DNA from 3 places in the Paraburkholderia sp. BL27I4N3 genome. Region 1 is predicted to be linked to each of the others. Evidence: predicted binding sites of a transcription regulator. Region 1 holds the regulator's gene; each other region holds the start of a gene.

The links. The regulator LexA, encoded in region 1, represses DNA repair genes until DNA is damaged. The targets are predictions, from matches to a motif close to ACTGTATNNNNATACAGT.
Region 2: B0G71_RS11620 (putative DNA modification/repair radical SAM protein) is a predicted target of LexA. The motif match lies at 3,144-3,161, and genes of this name have one in related genera.
Region 3: B0G71_RS03040 (ATP-dependent helicase) is a predicted target of LexA. The motif match lies at 2,560-2,577, and genes of this name have one in related genera.

Annotation. Positions count from the first base shown of each region.
Region 1 is NZ_QREJ01000001.1:1,901,106-1,906,214, reverse strand. Features, by position in the region: gene B0G71_RS08835 (sulfate/molybdate ABC transporter ATP-binding protein) at 1-157, opposite strand, end outside; gene cysW (sulfate ABC transporter permease subunit CysW) at 157-1,212, opposite strand; gene cysT (sulfate ABC transporter permease subunit CysT) at 1,209-2,111, opposite strand; gene B0G71_RS08820 (sulfate ABC transporter substrate-binding protein) at 2,273-3,313, opposite strand; gene lexA (transcriptional repressor LexA) at 3,628-4,278, shown strand; gene B0G71_RS08810 (hypothetical protein) at 4,383-4,727, shown strand; gene B0G71_RS08805 (DUF2939 domain-containing protein) at 4,829-5,109, shown strand, end outside.
Region 2 is NZ_QREJ01000001.1:2,531,888-2,536,996, forward strand. Features, by position in the region: gene ldcA (muramoyltetrapeptide carboxypeptidase) at 1-596, opposite strand, end outside; gene tadA (tRNA adenosine(34) deaminase TadA) at 625-1,296, opposite strand; gene B0G71_RS11605 (DnaJ family domain-containing protein) at 1,362-1,763, opposite strand; gene B0G71_RS11610 (hypothetical protein) at 2,024-2,257, shown strand; gene B0G71_RS11615 (2'-5' RNA ligase family protein) at 2,302-2,907, opposite strand; gene B0G71_RS11620 (putative DNA modification/repair radical SAM protein) at 3,174-4,382, shown strand; gene B0G71_RS11625 (UdgX family uracil-DNA binding protein) at 4,392-5,109, shown strand, end outside.
Region 3 is NZ_QREJ01000001.1:662,162-667,270, forward strand. Features, by position in the region: gene B0G71_RS03020 (MATE family efflux transporter) at 1-746, opposite strand, end outside; gene B0G71_RS03025 (RNA-binding S4 domain-containing protein) at 1,035-1,253, opposite strand; gene B0G71_RS03030 (hypothetical protein) at 1,571-2,017, shown strand; gene B0G71_RS03035 (hypothetical protein) at 2,120-2,383, shown strand; gene B0G71_RS03040 (ATP-dependent helicase) at 2,618-4,762, shown strand; gene B0G71_RS03045 (DUF4088 family protein) at 4,847-5,109, opposite strand, start outside.

The DNA of each region.
Region 1 (5,109 bases):
ATTCGAGTCCGGCGATCACGCGCAGCAAGGTCGTCTTGCCACAACCCGACGGCCCGAGCAGCGCAACCAGTTCGCCCGGCGGAAAGTCGAGCGAGACGTTATCGAGCGCGACGAAATCGCCGAAGCGCTTCTGCAGGTTACGAACGGTGATACCCATTACAGCTCTCCTTGCTTGAGCGGGTGTTGCTGCGGTGCATGCGTTGCTTGCGTTGTGTGTGATGCGCTTGTTGCGGGTGTTGCGGGTGTTGCGCTTGTTGCATTGGCCGCAGGCGTAACGGGACCCGCGTATGCGGGCACATCGCGCGCGGCCGACAGTTCCGCCGACATATGGCGCTCGGCGAGCAGCTTCAGGCCGAGCGTCACGAGTGCGAGCAGAGCCAGCACCGACGCCACGGCGAACGCCGCCGAGAAGTTGTATTCGTTGTAGAGAATTTCGACGTGCAGGGGCATCGTGTCGGTCTGGCCGCGAATATGGCCCGACACCACCGACACCGCGCCGAACTCGCCCATTGCCCGCGCGTTACACAGAATCACGCCGTACAGCAGGCCCCATTTGACGTTGGGCAGCGTGACGCGGCGGAAGATCTGCCAGCCCGACGCGCCGAGCACGTGCGCGGCTTCTTCTTCGTCGTTGCCTTGCGCCTGCATCAACGGAATCAGCTCACGCGCGACGAACGGGAACGTGACGAAGATCGTTGCCATCACGATGCCCGGCACCGCGAAAATGATCTGCACGTTGTGGTCCTGCAGCCACGGGCCGAACCAGCCCTGCGCGCCGAACATCAACACATAGATCAAGCCCGAGATCACCGGCGACACCGAAAACGGCAGATCGATCAGGGTGGTCAGCAGCGCCTTGCCGCGGAACTCGAACTTGGCGATACACCACGAAGCCACGAGGCCGAACACGAGGTTCAGCGGCACCGCGATCGCGGCGGTGATCACGGTGAGCTTGATCGCCGCGAGCGCGTCCGGATCGGCGAGCGATTCCAGATAGAAACCGAGCCCCTTGTTCAACGCCTGATAGAACACGGCGGCGAGCGGCACGACGAGAAACAGCGCGAGAAACAGCAGCGCGACGCCGGTGAGAATCCAGCGCACGACAGGCGGTTCGGTGACCGGATCGGGCCGGCGCGCGACGTTCAGCGGCGCGCGCGGCGCCACGGCCACGGCTGCTGCCGCGCCTGCATTCTTCACGGAATCGCGGCTCATTGCGCACCTCCGCCGACACCGATCGCCGCGACACTCGCGGCAGCAGGCGCCGGGCCCGCGCCCCCACGACTCGTGCGGCGCTGCAGATACCACTGCAAGGTATTGATAAAGAGCAGCATCAGGAACGACACGACCAGCATCACGACCGCGATCGCAGTCGCACCCGCATAGTCGTATTGCTCGAGCTTGGTGATGATGAGAAGCGACGTGATTTCCGACTTCATCGGCACGTTGCCGGCGATGAAAATCACCGAGCCGTATTCGCCGAGGGCGCGCGCGAATGCCAGCGCGAAGCCCGTCAGCAGCGCCGGAAACACCGCCGGCAACACCACGCGCCGAAACGTCAGCCAGCGCGACGCGCCCAGGCACGCCGCCGCTTCTTCCTGCTCGCGCTCGAACTCTTCGAGCACCGGCTGCACCGTACGCACCACGAACGGCAAACCGATGAAGGTCAGCGCGACCAGCACGCCCGCCGGCGTGAACGCGATCTTCAGGCCGAGCGGTTCGAGGAACTGCCCGATCCAGCCGTTGCCCGCGTACACGGCCGCGAGCGAAATACCCGCGACCGAGGTGGGCAGCGCGAACGGCAGATCGACCACGGCATCGACAATGCGCTTGAACGGAAACGTGTAGCGTACCAGCACCCACGCCACCAGAAAGCCGAACACCGCATTGATCAGCGCGCCGCCGAGCGCGGAAAAGAAGGTGAGCCGATACGACGCGAGCACGCGCGGCGAACTCACCGCACGCACGAACTGGCTCCAGTCGAGCGTGGCGGTCTTGAGAAAGGTCGCCGCAAGCGGAATCAGCACCACGAGGCTCAGATAAGCCACCGTGATGCCGAGTGTCAGGCCAAAACCGGGCAACGCGCTCGGTTTTCGGAAGGTCAACGTCGTCATGCTCGTTACTCGTTCAGGTTGATGCTCGTATTGCCGGCCGGCAGGCCCTGGCGGCCAAAAGCGCGCCCCATGGGGCGCGCTCGGGAGTGACGCGTCGCCGCGTCGTGCTGCCTATGTCTATGCCTTTGCCTATGCCTTTGCCGATGCCGGCAGCGGGCCTGTTACTGCGGCTGATAGATCGAATCGAACACGCCGCCGTCGGCAAAGTGCGTCTTCTGCGCGTTGGTCCAGCCGCCGAACGAATCGTCCACCGTGTACAGCTTCAGCTTCGGAAACTTGGCGGTCAGCTCGGCCGGCACCTTGTTCGAACGCGGACGGTAGAAGTTCTTCGCCGCGATCTCCTGGCCTTGCTCGCTATACAGGAAGTTCAGGTAAGCTTCGGCGACCTTGCGCGTGCCGTGCTTGTCGACCACCTTGTCCACCACCGCGACCGGCGGCTCGGCCAGAATGCTGACCGACGGCACCACGATCTCGAACTTCTCCGGACCGAATTCCTTGAGCGACAGGAAGGCTTCGTTTTCCCATGCGATCAGCACGTCGCCAATCCCGCGTTGCACGAAGCTGGTGGTCGCGCCGCGCGCGCCCGAATCCAGCACGCCGGCATTCTTGTACAACTTGCCGACGAATTCCTTGGCCTTCTGATCATTGCCGCCCGGCTGATGCTCGGCGTACGCCCAAGCCGCGAGGTAGTTCCAGCGCGCGCCGCCCGACGTCTTCGGGTTCGGCGTCACGATCGACACACCCGGCTTGATCAGATCGTCCCAATCCTTGATGTGCTTCGGGTTGCCCTTGCGCACCAGAAACACGATCGTCGACGTGTACGGCGAGGCGTTATCCGGCAAACGCTTCTGCCAGCCCTTGTCCAGCAAACCCTTGTTCGCCAGTGCGTCGATGTCATAGGCGAGCGCCAGCGTCACCACGTCGGCCTGCAGACCGTCGAGCACCGAGCGCGCCTGGGCGCCCGAGCCGCCGTGCGACTGCTTGAAGGTGATCGTCTCGCCCGTCTTCGCTTTCCACTCCTTGCCGAACGCCTGGTTGACGTCCTGATACAGCTCGCGCGTCGGGTCGTAGGAGACGTTCAGCAGCGTCGTGTCGGCGGCGTGCGCCTGCGCCATCACGCCGAGCGCGCCCGCCGCGCCCAATGCTAGCGCCGCGATCAGTTTCTTCGTCCTGCCTGCCAGCCCCGTACCTTGGTATTTCATGTCAACTTTCTCCGCGTTGTCCGCTGAAACAGCGTGTGATGTCTTTTCTTGTGTCGCGGTCACGTGCACATGAACGTCAACTGGAGGCCCAGTCTATCGAAGGGCTTTCATCATTAAAAATAATGTTTCTTCATTTTTTAATACTCAAAAGTGGTAACGACAGCTGGATAAGGCGTTGCTGAACGAAAACGGCTGTTAAAGCATCGTTTGACGGCGCTGGAACGCCGCCCTTCGCCCCGAACTTAAAGTAAAGCTTGAATTGCGCCGAATACTGTATAAAAATACAGTCACCTGTTCATACATACAGTGGCGCCATGACCAAACTCACCGCACGACAGCAGCAGGTTTTCGATCTGATCCGCAGGGCTATCGAACGCACCGGCTTTCCGCCCACCCGCGCGGAGATCGCCGCCGAGCTGGGTTTCAGCTCGGCCAATTCGGCAGAAGAACATCTGCGCGCACTCGCCCGCAAGGGCGTGATCGAACTCGCGGCCGGCGCATCGCGCGGCATTCGCCTGCTGGCCGGTCCGGAAGACTCGCCGCACCAGTTCACGCTGCCGCACGCCAGCATCATGCAACTGTCGCTGCCGCTGATCGGGCGCGTTGCCGCCGGCAGCCCGATCCTCGCGCAGGAACATATCTCGCAGCACTACGCGTGCGACCCGGCGCTGTTCTCGAGCAAGCCCGATTACCTGCTGAAGGTGCGCGGGCTGTCCATGCGCGACGCGGGCATCTTCGACGGCGATCTGCTCGCGGTGCAAAAGCGCAGCGAAGCGAAAGACGGCCAGATCATCATTGCCCGGCTGGGCGACGACGTCACGGTCAAGCGCCTGAAGCGCCGGCCGAATGGGCTCGAACTGATCGCCGAGAACCCCGATTACGAAAACATCTTCGTTGAAACCGGCAGTGCGGAGTTCGCGCTGGAGGGTATCGCCGTGGGGCTGATTCGCCCCGGCGAGTTCTAACCAGCTCTAACCCTTTTGCGCGTTCGACAGAATAAAAAGCCGCGTCAATGTCGCATCGACACTGCATCAACGCCGCATCAACGTTGCATCGTCTGGAGAGTCTCATGGAACGTCTTGCCCGCCTGCTGCCCTTTCGCCAGTTCGGTCGTCTGCGTCACCTTCGCAAGCTGGTGCCGTGCTCATTGATCGAGGCGGCCACGCGCAGCACACCGTCGCTGTTCGACTCGCCCGAGGCTGCGTCGAGCTTGCCTTCGTCGTTGCCGGCGTTTGCCCGCGTGTCGTTGAATTCCGGCCTGAATACGGCCGAACCGGCGCGTCGCGCACCGGTGCGGGTCTATCACGGGCCGTCGCGTCTCATCATGGTCGGCACGATGGACGCCGTTTGCCGCATGATCGACCGCTGCATCGCCGACGAAGCCAACGTCCACGGCGCGGTGTTCGAGTCGTGATGACCCGGTCTTGAGCGGGCGGCGAGAGATTGCATTGCGTGGGATCGTTTTCGCGTGGCCGTGGTCCACGTTAGATCACACCTGATGGAGAGTCCCACTCGATGGCAGTTCCGAAACATACCCAACGCGGCAGCAGAGGCGGCGCCACAAAGCCGCTGATCGTCACACTCGTCGTGATCGTGGTGATCGCCGCTCTGGGGTTTGCTTACGCGTCGCCGTACATCGCGCTGAACAATCTCAAACGCGCGGCCGATGCGCGCGATGCGCAAACGGTCAATCAGTACGTCGACTTCCCCGCGTTGCGTGAGAGCCTGAAGGAACAGGTCGCCGGCCTGCTGACACGCCGGCTTGGCGCGCACAGCAACGGCAATCCATTGGCCGC
Region 2 (5,109 bases), 630 kb from region 1:
CCCCGCACCGGCGGCATGTACGGCGTGCCGATCAGCGACGTCAGAACCGCCAGATTGCCGCCCCACAACATGCCAGAGACGTCGACCGGCTGCGCTTGCGGCGTGTTGTTCGAGATCGTCATGGTCGGCTTCGTCACCGCCGACCAGAAGCGCTGCATGGTGAACTCGCTCAGTTCCTCCGCGCCGAAGTCGCTCATCACCATCGGGCCGCCGAAGCTCTTCACGCCGGCGCGCGCCAGCAGCGCAAGCTGGATCGCGGTGAAATCACTGTGTCCGACCAGTGCGATCGGTTGATCGGTGAGCCGCCGTTGCAAGCCTTCGTAGTCGAGGCCGTGCAGGATGCGCACCGCGCCGTAGCCGCCGCGCACGGCCAGCACGATGTCCGGCAACTTACGCGAAGGATCGGCGAGGCGGTTCAGCTCGGCCGCGCGCTCGCCATCGGTGCCGGCAAAGCGCTGGAAGCGACGCTTCGTCGCTTCCACGCCCTCGACGTGATGCCCCTGCGCATGGAAGCGCGCCAACGCGCGATGCAGCACCTCGGGGTCGTGCGGATACCCGGACGGCGCGATCAGTTCAATGGTGCGATGGACGGTCATTGGCAGGACCTTGCTGGACGTTGTTGTTTTAGAGCGACTGGGCCGGCCCCGGTGCGATGCCCGGTGCGCTGGCTGCCGCAGCTGCGTCGCCCCGTGCCGCCGCACGCGCTTCGCGGCTCGCGCGCCGCCGCGCGGCAAAGAACGACTTGAGGGCGGCCCCGCATTCATTTTCGAGCACGCCGCCGATCACCGTGGTGTGATGATTCAACTGAGGATTCGCGAACGCATTGACGACGCTGCCGCACGCCCCCGTTTTCGGATCGCGCGCCCCGAATACGACTCGCGCGATGCGCGCATGCATGATCGCGCCCGCGCACATCAGGCACGGCTCCAGCGTGACGTAGAGTTCGCAGCCCGGCAAACGATAGTTCTCGACGGCTTGCGCCGCGGCGCGCAAAGCGGCCATTTCCGCATGCGCGGACGGGTCGTGCCCACCGATCGGATGATTGAAACCTGTGCCAATGACTTCGTCGCCTCGGACGAGGACTGCGCCCACGGGCACTTCACCGGCGGCGCGCGCTTTTTCGGCGGCGGCTTGCGCCAGCGCCATGAAACGGCGATCGCGCTCCGTGACTTCGGGGACGGTGGAACAGGTGGGCGGTTCGCCAAGGGCGGCCTCTGAACCCGCCGAGACGGCGGCGCCCGACTCGGTCGCTGCCGATTCAGCGACATCGCTCACCGAGCGTTCGGAACCCGGCACATTCAGCGCTCCGTGAGATTCGACAGAGTCTGAATCCGGCGCGGTGGACTGGGCAAGCGGCTCGCTCACTGCGAACCCGCGTCTGCCGTATCGAGGTTGCCCGCGCGCTCGGATAGCCGCTCGGCGATACGCCGGCAGTATTCGCGCGGCAGAACCAGCGGGCCGCCACGCAACGATTCAAGTGCCATATCGAGCGCGAGCATGCGCGCCTGGAGACGGCAACGGGTAGCCCGGTCGCTCACGGCATTCAACTCCGCTTGCAGGTCGCGCAACGCGCGCAACTGCTCGATAGCGGGCGGCACAAAGCCTGCATTCTTCAAAATCCGGTTGGCGACGCGCACTTCTTCGGGGACCAAAGTATCGTCGTCCAGCGACAGCGGCGCGCCGGCGCCCGGTAACTCGTCGAATTCGCCTCGCGCGGCGGCGGCGGCAATACGCTGTTCGACTAACGCATCAAGCAATTTCATCTGCAATCCACTACGTTGCGGCCCAAGCATTCTATCAGGGCGCGCACGATCGTTCCGCTTCTCGAACCGACGAAACCTCCTACGTTTTCAGATTCCGCGTATTTGAGGGCACACGGTCGTGCGCTAGCCTCGGCGATTCGTTACCACGGCACTTGCCGCCCCATTTTCCACGGCCAAATCTGACAAAACACTTTCAACAGACGGCGCCCTGCACGCCTTCCCTTACCGCTCCCACAGTCATCCACGCCATGAAACCCCGAATGATCACTTCAAGCCGCAGTCACACCTCCATCGCTCTCCATGCCCGCATCAGTCCGCAGCCGGCCGTGGATCTCATCAATCCAGGCAAGCGCACTCGAAAACCGTGGCTATGCGCGACGCTGGCCGGCGTCACCATGGTGTTCGCGCTCTCCGGTTGCGGCGTGTTCTGCGGTGGCGCGGGCGGAAGCGGTGCCGGTTTCGCCGGCGGTTGCGCGACCGGCATGCGGTTCTAGCTCGGCGTCCTACAATACGCCACCGTCACCCAGGGCAACGCGCGCTAGGATTCGGCGCCAGTCAAAGTCCAGCGCGCCAATGCGACATGCCGCGTACGCCCGAGCAAACTGTGCATCAACGCAAACTCGCGCACGTTCCAGCAGACCGGCTCGACGGGGCGTGCCGCGGCCCATGGCATCCCATACGCCAGCGTGACGTGCGGTGTGTACTGCGCCGCGGACGAGACCGCGTGCTCACCCAACCCGGCGCTCTGCAACGCACGGCCCAAGGCGTCGTGCAGTACGTGCAAGCCTGCGACGCCTTCGCCTCCGCCCAACACCAGCGGGCCGGGCCTTGGCTTCAAGGCAAAGCTGACCGCCGTGTCGAATTCGACGCTAAACGGCTCCATTCTGATCGACGCAGCCGCCTGGATCGCCGCATCGACTCGCTTCTGGGGCAAACCACCGGCGAAATTTCCCAGGTGATGCAAAGTGACATGCAGACGACCCGCCGCAAGCGGCTTGCTCCGTGCACGCGACTCCCCGCAAAGCTGTTGCGCGAGCTTCGAGATGCCGGCCGCTGTGGCGGTATCGGGAAAAACGGCGAAGAACAGGCCGTCTGTCGGCGTTGGCGGCGCCTCGAGCCCAGGCAGCCAAAGTTGTTCAGGCATGGCGTTCCTGACCGGATAAAGCCGGCATGTGGATGAATCTCCGTTCATTGTGCGGGCTCACCCGCGGTACCTGCTCTATTCAGACCGCTCGACTGTGCGAGGTTCCGCGATCGCCTTTATCAAACCCGGTCGTTACTCATGAGATAGCTCCCCGTTGCAGGCAAAGGCAGCACAATTCCGCCCACAGCCGTTTCCCATAAAAAACCGCTTGCACTCACCGCCTCCCCACGTACAATACTGTACATCCATACAGTATTGGTGGCAACGTGGAACTGCTCAAAAAGCTGGAAGTATTGGCCGACGCCGCGAAGTACGACGCGTCATGCGCAAGCAGCGGCGCGCCCAAACGCGGCTCGCGCGGCATTGCGGGCCTCGGCGCCAGCACCGGCGCGGGCATCTGCCACAGTTTCACGCCAGACGGGCGCTGCGTCTCGCTGCTGAAAATCCTGCTCACCAATTTCTGTTTGTATGACTGTCAATACTGCGTCAACCGGCGCTCGAGCAACGTGCCGCGCGCGCGCTTCACGCCCGAGGAAGTCGTCGACCTGACGCTGGATTTTTATCGGCGCAATTACATCGACGGACTGTTTCTGAGTTCCGGAATCATTCGGTCGTCGAACTACACGATGGAACAGCTCGTGCGCGTCGCCCAGTCGTTGCGTGAGGATCATCAGTTTCGCGGCTATCTTCATCTGAAGACGATTCCCGACGCCGATCCGCAGCTGATTGCGCAAGCCGGGCGTTATGCCGACCGTTTGAGCGTGAACATCGAACTGCCTACGGACAGCAGCCTCGCGCTGCTCGCGCCGGAAAAGAACGTCCGCACCATCAAGCTCGCCATGGGCTCGATCCGCCTTGCGCAGGAAGAAGCGCATAGCGACGCCGGAGCGCCAAAGTTCACGCCCGCGGGCCAAAGCACGCAGATGATCGTCGGCGCGGATCAGACGAACGACAGCACGATCTTGCAGACCGCCGCGACGCTCTACGGGTCATACAAGCTCAAGCGCGTCTACTACTCCGCCTTCAGTCCGATTCCCGACAGTCCTTCCGCATTGCCGGCTCAGGCGCCGCCGTTGTTACGCGAACACCGGCTGTATCAGGCGGATTTCCTGATGCGCGGCTACGGCTTCAGTGCGGACGAACTGTTCGAACAGCCTGGCAACCTGTCGCTCGACATCGATCCGAAGCTCGCGTGGGCGTTGGCGCATCGCGAGCAGTTTCCGGTCGACCTGAACCGCGCGCCGCTGCGCATGATCGCGCGCGTGCCGGGCATCGGCATGCGCAACGCAAAACGTTTGGTGGAGTTACGGCGTTCGCGCCGGGTGCGCTACGAGGACCTCGTGCGGCTGCGTTGTCCGCTGGAAAAGATCAAGCCATTTGTCGTGACGCAAGACTATCGCGCGGCGCTGCACGACGCGTCGTCGGCCCGCTTGCGCCGGGTATTGGCGCCGCCGGTGCAACTGGCGTTGTTGTGAAGCGTCGCAATGCGTTGCATTGTTATCGAAGATCATTTCGCCGCCTGGCGCGCCGCATCGCTCGGCGCTTTAGCTGATGGCCTCGCGCCGGAGACGATTGAATGGCGCATCAAGCAGGAACCTGAGTTATCGCAGGAGCAGGCGCTGTTCGACTATGGCACGACGTCAGAGGAAGCCGAGGCTCGATCCACCGCCGTGCATGTTTCGAAGGAGCTGGCGGCGCTATTGCAAGACGCCGCCCTGTGCCGCGAATCACAGCGTTGGGCGTTTCTGTACAAGGTCCTGTGGCGCTGGCATCACGGCGACCGCGCGGCCGCCTCGCCGGCGGACGCGGATGGCGCACGCCTTTATCGCATGGCCAAAAGCGTGCGGCGCGCCAAGCACGACATGATTGCCTACGTGCGGTTTCGCAAGCAGGCGTCGGCGTCAACGGCGGCGGTGCAGACGCCCGAATACATCGCCCGGTACGAACCCGAGCATGATGTATTGGCGTGGGCCGCGGAACATTTTGCGCAACGCATGGGGCGCGCGACCTGGATGATCACCACGCCGCGCGGCGCCGCTTTCTGGGACGGTCAGCAACTGCATCTGAAGCAGCGCCGCGCCCTGCCTCGTGACCATCGTTGCGATACCGCCGACGAAGCCGAGGCGCTATGGCTCGCCTACTACCGCAGCACGTTCAATCCGGCGCGGCTGAACGAGGCGGCGCTCGAACAGCACATGCCGG
Region 3 (5,109 bases), 1.2 Mb from region 1:
CCGAATAATTCGCCCATCAGCGGCACGTTCGGCCGGGTGGCGACGACGAAATGGCGATAACGCGGGCGCAGGTGCAACAGCGCCATCAACACGAGCGCGCTCAGCCACACGGTGATCGAGGTCGCGGCCGCCGAACCGAGAAAGCCGAGCCGCGGCAGGCCATAGGCGCCGTGGATCAGGCCGTAATTGAGAAAACCGTTCACGCCGACGCTTGCCAGCGACACCCACAAGAGCCGCTTCGCCGCGCCGATCGCCGGCAGGAACGAACGCATCAGGCCCACGCCGATCAGGCTGCCGAGCGCGCCCCAGCGCAGCACCGCCGCATATTCGCCGACGTTGTGCGCAAGCAGCGCGGGTTCGCCGAAGGCGAGCAGGACCGGTGTGGCGAACGAGAGCAGGAAGAACGCCGGCACCGACAGCAGCACCGACAGCACCAGGCCGGTCCAGTAGATGTGCGGCACGCGGCCTTCGTCCTGGGCGCCGCGTGCGTGCGACACGCTCACGCTGACCGAGGTCAACACGCCCTGGAGCAGCGTGACCACCACGAAAAACAGATTCGCGCCGAGGCCGCCGGCCGCGAGCGCGTCGGGGCCGAGCGAGCCGAGCAGGATCGTGTCGGTGACGCCCATCGCCATTTGCGAAAGTTGCGCGATGGCGAGCGGCGCGGCGAGCCGCGCGGTGTCCGCAGCGTGGCGGGTCAGGGTCGGCGGCCGGGTGGCCACCCGGGTGATGCCGGATTGAGTCATGGAGCGCCTGGCGGCGGAAGTGGCGACAACGCGACGGCGGGCGCGACGAGCGCGCGGACGGTGGCGAGGGCAGCGGCTCGATGAGCCTCGGCGGACGCTCGAGGCAGCCGCCGGCCGGTGTGTCAGCCGATTGTTGGTCTGTTGAAACTGACAGCTTATTGCTTAGGCGCGGCGATGTCGATGGAAGAGGCACGATTTTGGTGCGCACGTTCCTCCAAGTTTTCGGACCGCGGGGTGGCAGGCCCGTGTTTTAGCTCCGCTTATTAGCTTCGCCGGTTAGCCGGTGTATCAGGCCTCGTGGACCGCAATCCGCGTGTCGCCGAGCAGGACGACCTGACCCGCGCGGATCTTGCACGTTTTACGCGTTTCGACCCGCCCGTCGACGGTAACCGCACCGTCCGCCACCATCATTTTTGCCGAGCCGCCGCTGTCCGCCAGTCCCGTTATCTTCAGGAGATTGTGCAGTTCGACGTAGTCGCCGGTAAGCGTGAAATCGAGGTTGGGCATGGCGTTTGCACCTTCAGGCAAAGGGTTCGCATCATAAGCCAGAAGCTTGCCCTGGATGAAGTTCGCGGTGCGCGCCGCCGTCATGTGAGCATCTGCAAGCAGATGTTATGCGTTTGTCAGAAAGTGAAACGTTCCGTAACGGTGGTCGTAAAACACAAACTCCACTCGTAAAGTGCAGGTCAGTAGGGAAAGCCTGCTGGATTTTTATCTGGCAGCGAGCAGACCGGGCGAGGCACGCAGACCGCGCTCCATAAGCGCTGAAATGCGCAGAGCCGGACCGGTTGCCCGCGTCACAACAACCTTAGAGAGGATTAGCCATGACCCAGATTCGTACGCTTCTGATCGGTACTGCCATTACGGCCCTTGCTTCCACAGCCGCGTTCGCACAGACCGCGCAACCGGCAGCGGGCGCGCAAGGCCAGCCGCAGGTTCAGATGCAAGGCAATGACGCGGCGCCCGCCGCGCAGGGCGTGCAGCCGGTGACGCCGGCGCCGACGCGTCTGACGGCGTCGGGCTCGACCGACCCGCTGGTGCAGAAGCGCGACGCCAACGCGAAGGCTAACGCCGAATATCGCGCCTCGAAGAAGGCATCCAAGGCGGAGCTGAAGGATCAGCAGAAGGCCGCCAAGCTCCAGTACAAGGAGCAGGTGCGCGACGCCAAGATCAATCAGAAGGCGGATAAGCAGACCGCAAACAACGAAATGAAGATGAACATGCAAGGGCAGACGGGCGACCAGTCGGACGGCACCGACGTCAAGCATTGAGGCTGAGTTTCGAGCGAGCGGCGGGGCGGCGCGGTTTGCCGCCGCGGCCGCTGCGTTGCCGGACTGTTGAGTCCGGGCATCTCGTTTCAACGGAGGTATCGCATGAGCATCGCCCATTCCACGAAGACCACGCTTGTCGCCGCGTTGATCGCGGGCTGCCTCTCGTCCGCTGCATTCGCGCAGGCTAGCGATCCGGCTGCGGCGCCGGCTACCCACGCCGACAAGAAGGCGGCCAAGGAACAATCGAAGGCGGACAAGAAAGCTTCCGTCGCGCAGGCCAAGGCCGACCAGAAGAAGACGGATGCGCAGGCCGACGCCGATAAGGCCGCCGCCGACGCAAACGTGAAAGACGCGAAGAAGCAATAGCAGACTTCGCGCCTCTGGCCGGCGCGGGGCGCGCGGACGTCTCGATGTCGTGCCTTCGAAAAATGGCCCGTGTGCACTCGTGCGATGGGCCATTTTTTGTGCTCGCGTTCGCCCGCGCGGCCCACATGAAATGCAGACCTCGCATCCGGCTAAAAAAGGGTCGCTTGTCGGCGTGGGTTGTATGGATATACAGTATGCGTCGCCGCTCTGAATCCTTCCAACGCCTAAACAATCGTGCTCCCAGTCGCCGAACCCGCGCCTTCCTCGCCGTCCCCGACGTCCGACACTGCCGCCTGGCTGGCGAAGCTCAACGACGCGCAGCGCGAAGCCGTCGACTACGGCGCCGACACGCCAGCCGCACCGCCCGGCGCGCTGCTGGTGATTGCCGGCGCCGGCTCCGGCAAGACCAATACGCTTGCGCACCGGGTCGCCAATCTGGTGGTAAAGGGCGCCGATCCGCGCCGCATCCTGCTGCTGACCTTTTCGCGCCGTGCGGCGCTCGAAATGACCCGGCGCGTCACGCGCATCGCCGGCGCGGCGCTCGGTTCACGAGCCGCGCTCGCGCAAGGGCTGACGTGGTCGGGTACGTTCCATAGCGTCGGCGCGCGGTTGTTGCGCGAATACGCGGATCTGATCGGTCTTGCGCCAGCCTTCACGATCAACGACCGCGAGGATTCCGCCGATCTCATGAACCTCGTGCGCCACGAACTCGGCCTGTCGGCGAAAGAGCGGCGTTTCCCGGCCAAGGGCACGTGCTTTGCCATTTACTCGCGCGTCGTGAACACCGGCGCGTCGCTCGGCCAGGTGCTGGACAAGGCATTCCCGTGGTGTCGCGAATGGGAGGCCGATCTACGCATGCTGTTCGCGTCTTACGTCGAAGCGAAGCAGAAGCAAAGCGTGCTCGACTACGACGACCTGCTGCTCTACTGGTCGCACATGGCCGCCGAGCCGGCCATCGCCGCCGACCTGTCGGGACGCTTCGATCATGTACTGGTCGACGAATATCAGGACACCAACCGCCTGCAGGCGTCGATCCTGCTCGCGTTGAAACCGGACGGCCGCGGCCTGACCGTGGTCGGCGACGACGCCCAGTCGATCTATTCGTTTCGCGGCGCGACCGTGCGCAACATTCTCGATTTTCCCGCGCATTTCGATCCGCCCGCCAAACAGGTCACGCTGGAGCGCAATTACCGCTCGAGCGCGCCGATCCTGGCGGCGTCGAACGCGGTGATCGAATTGGCCAGCGAGCGCTACACGAAGAATCTGTGGACCGACAAGGCCTCCGCGCAGCGCCCGCGTCTCGTGACCGTCGCCGATGAGGCGGATCAGGCAAGCTACATCGTCGAGCAGGTGCTGGAAGCGCGCGAGCAGGGCATGAAACTCAAGTCGCAAGCGGTGCTGTTCCGCGCCGCGCACCACAGCGCCGCGCTGGAGATCGAACTGACCCGGCGCAACATTCCGTTCGTGAAGTTCGGCGGGCTGAAGTTTCTCGATTCGGTGCACGTGAAAGACGTGCTTGCCGTGCTGCGTTGGGCCGAAAATCCGCGTGATCGCGTGGCCGGGTTTCGCGTCGTGCAGTTACTGCCGGGCGTGGGACCCGCGACCGCGGCAAAAGTGCTCGACGAGGTCGTCGCGCGCGCGGGCAGCGGCAACCCCGCCGACACCGCCGGCGGCGCGCTGGCCGCCTTCGCCGCGCCGGCTCGGGCGCAGGAAGACTGGCATCCGTTCGTCAAGCTGATGTCGAGCGTCTACGGGCGCCAGACACCGTGGCCCGCCGAGTTCGAAATGGTGCGCCGCTGGTATGAGCCGCATCTCGAGCGCAATCACGAGGACGCGGCGATCCGTCACGCGGACGTGTTGCAGATGGAGAGCATCGCGGGCACGTATCCGTCGCGTGAACGGTTTCTGACCGAGTTGACGCTCGACCCGCCCGACGCCACCAGCGACGAATCCGGCGTGCCGCTGATCGACGAGGATTATCTGATCCTGTCCACCATCCATTCGGCAAAAGGGCAGGAGTGGCGCAACGTGTTCGTGCTGAACGGCGTGGACGGTTGCATTCCGTCCGATCTCGGCACCGGCAGCGAGGAGGAAATCGACGAGGAGCGCCGTCTGCTCTATGTGGCGATGACGCGCGCGAAAGAGGACCTGCATATCGTCGTGCCGCAGCGCTTTTACGTGCACAACCAGACGCACATGGGCGACCGTCACGTGTGGGCCTCGCGCACGCGCTTCATTCCCGCGCATCTGATGCCATTGTTCGATGCCTATGCATGGCCGCGCGTCCCGGTTCCGAGCGCGCCCACTGCGGCCGGGCTGGCCGCGGCGGCGCAGGCGAAGATCGAGATCGGCGCGAAACTCAGGAAGATGTGGGATTGAGAGCGCGACGACGCGCTTTGATGCCGCGCATCTGATCCCGCCGTTGGCTACCGACTCAGTGGTGGCTTCCTGGACTCTTTAGCCTCAGCGCGGCTGCGACTGCCGCTGCTGTTGCTGCGGCGCCGGACGCGGCGGCACGAAGAAATTACGCAGCCAGGCTGCCATCCGCGAAAACACGTCGTACGGCTCCTCCACGAAGATTTCCGGCTTGAGCAGGCGCAGGAACTCCATGATCTGCTGCGCTTCCTGCTTCTGGAACGAACCGTGCGAAATACCCAGCCGCAGCAGCCCGCGCAGCTCGCCGAGCTTTTCACGTGCGGTGCTGCCCACGCTCGTTTCGCACGCCA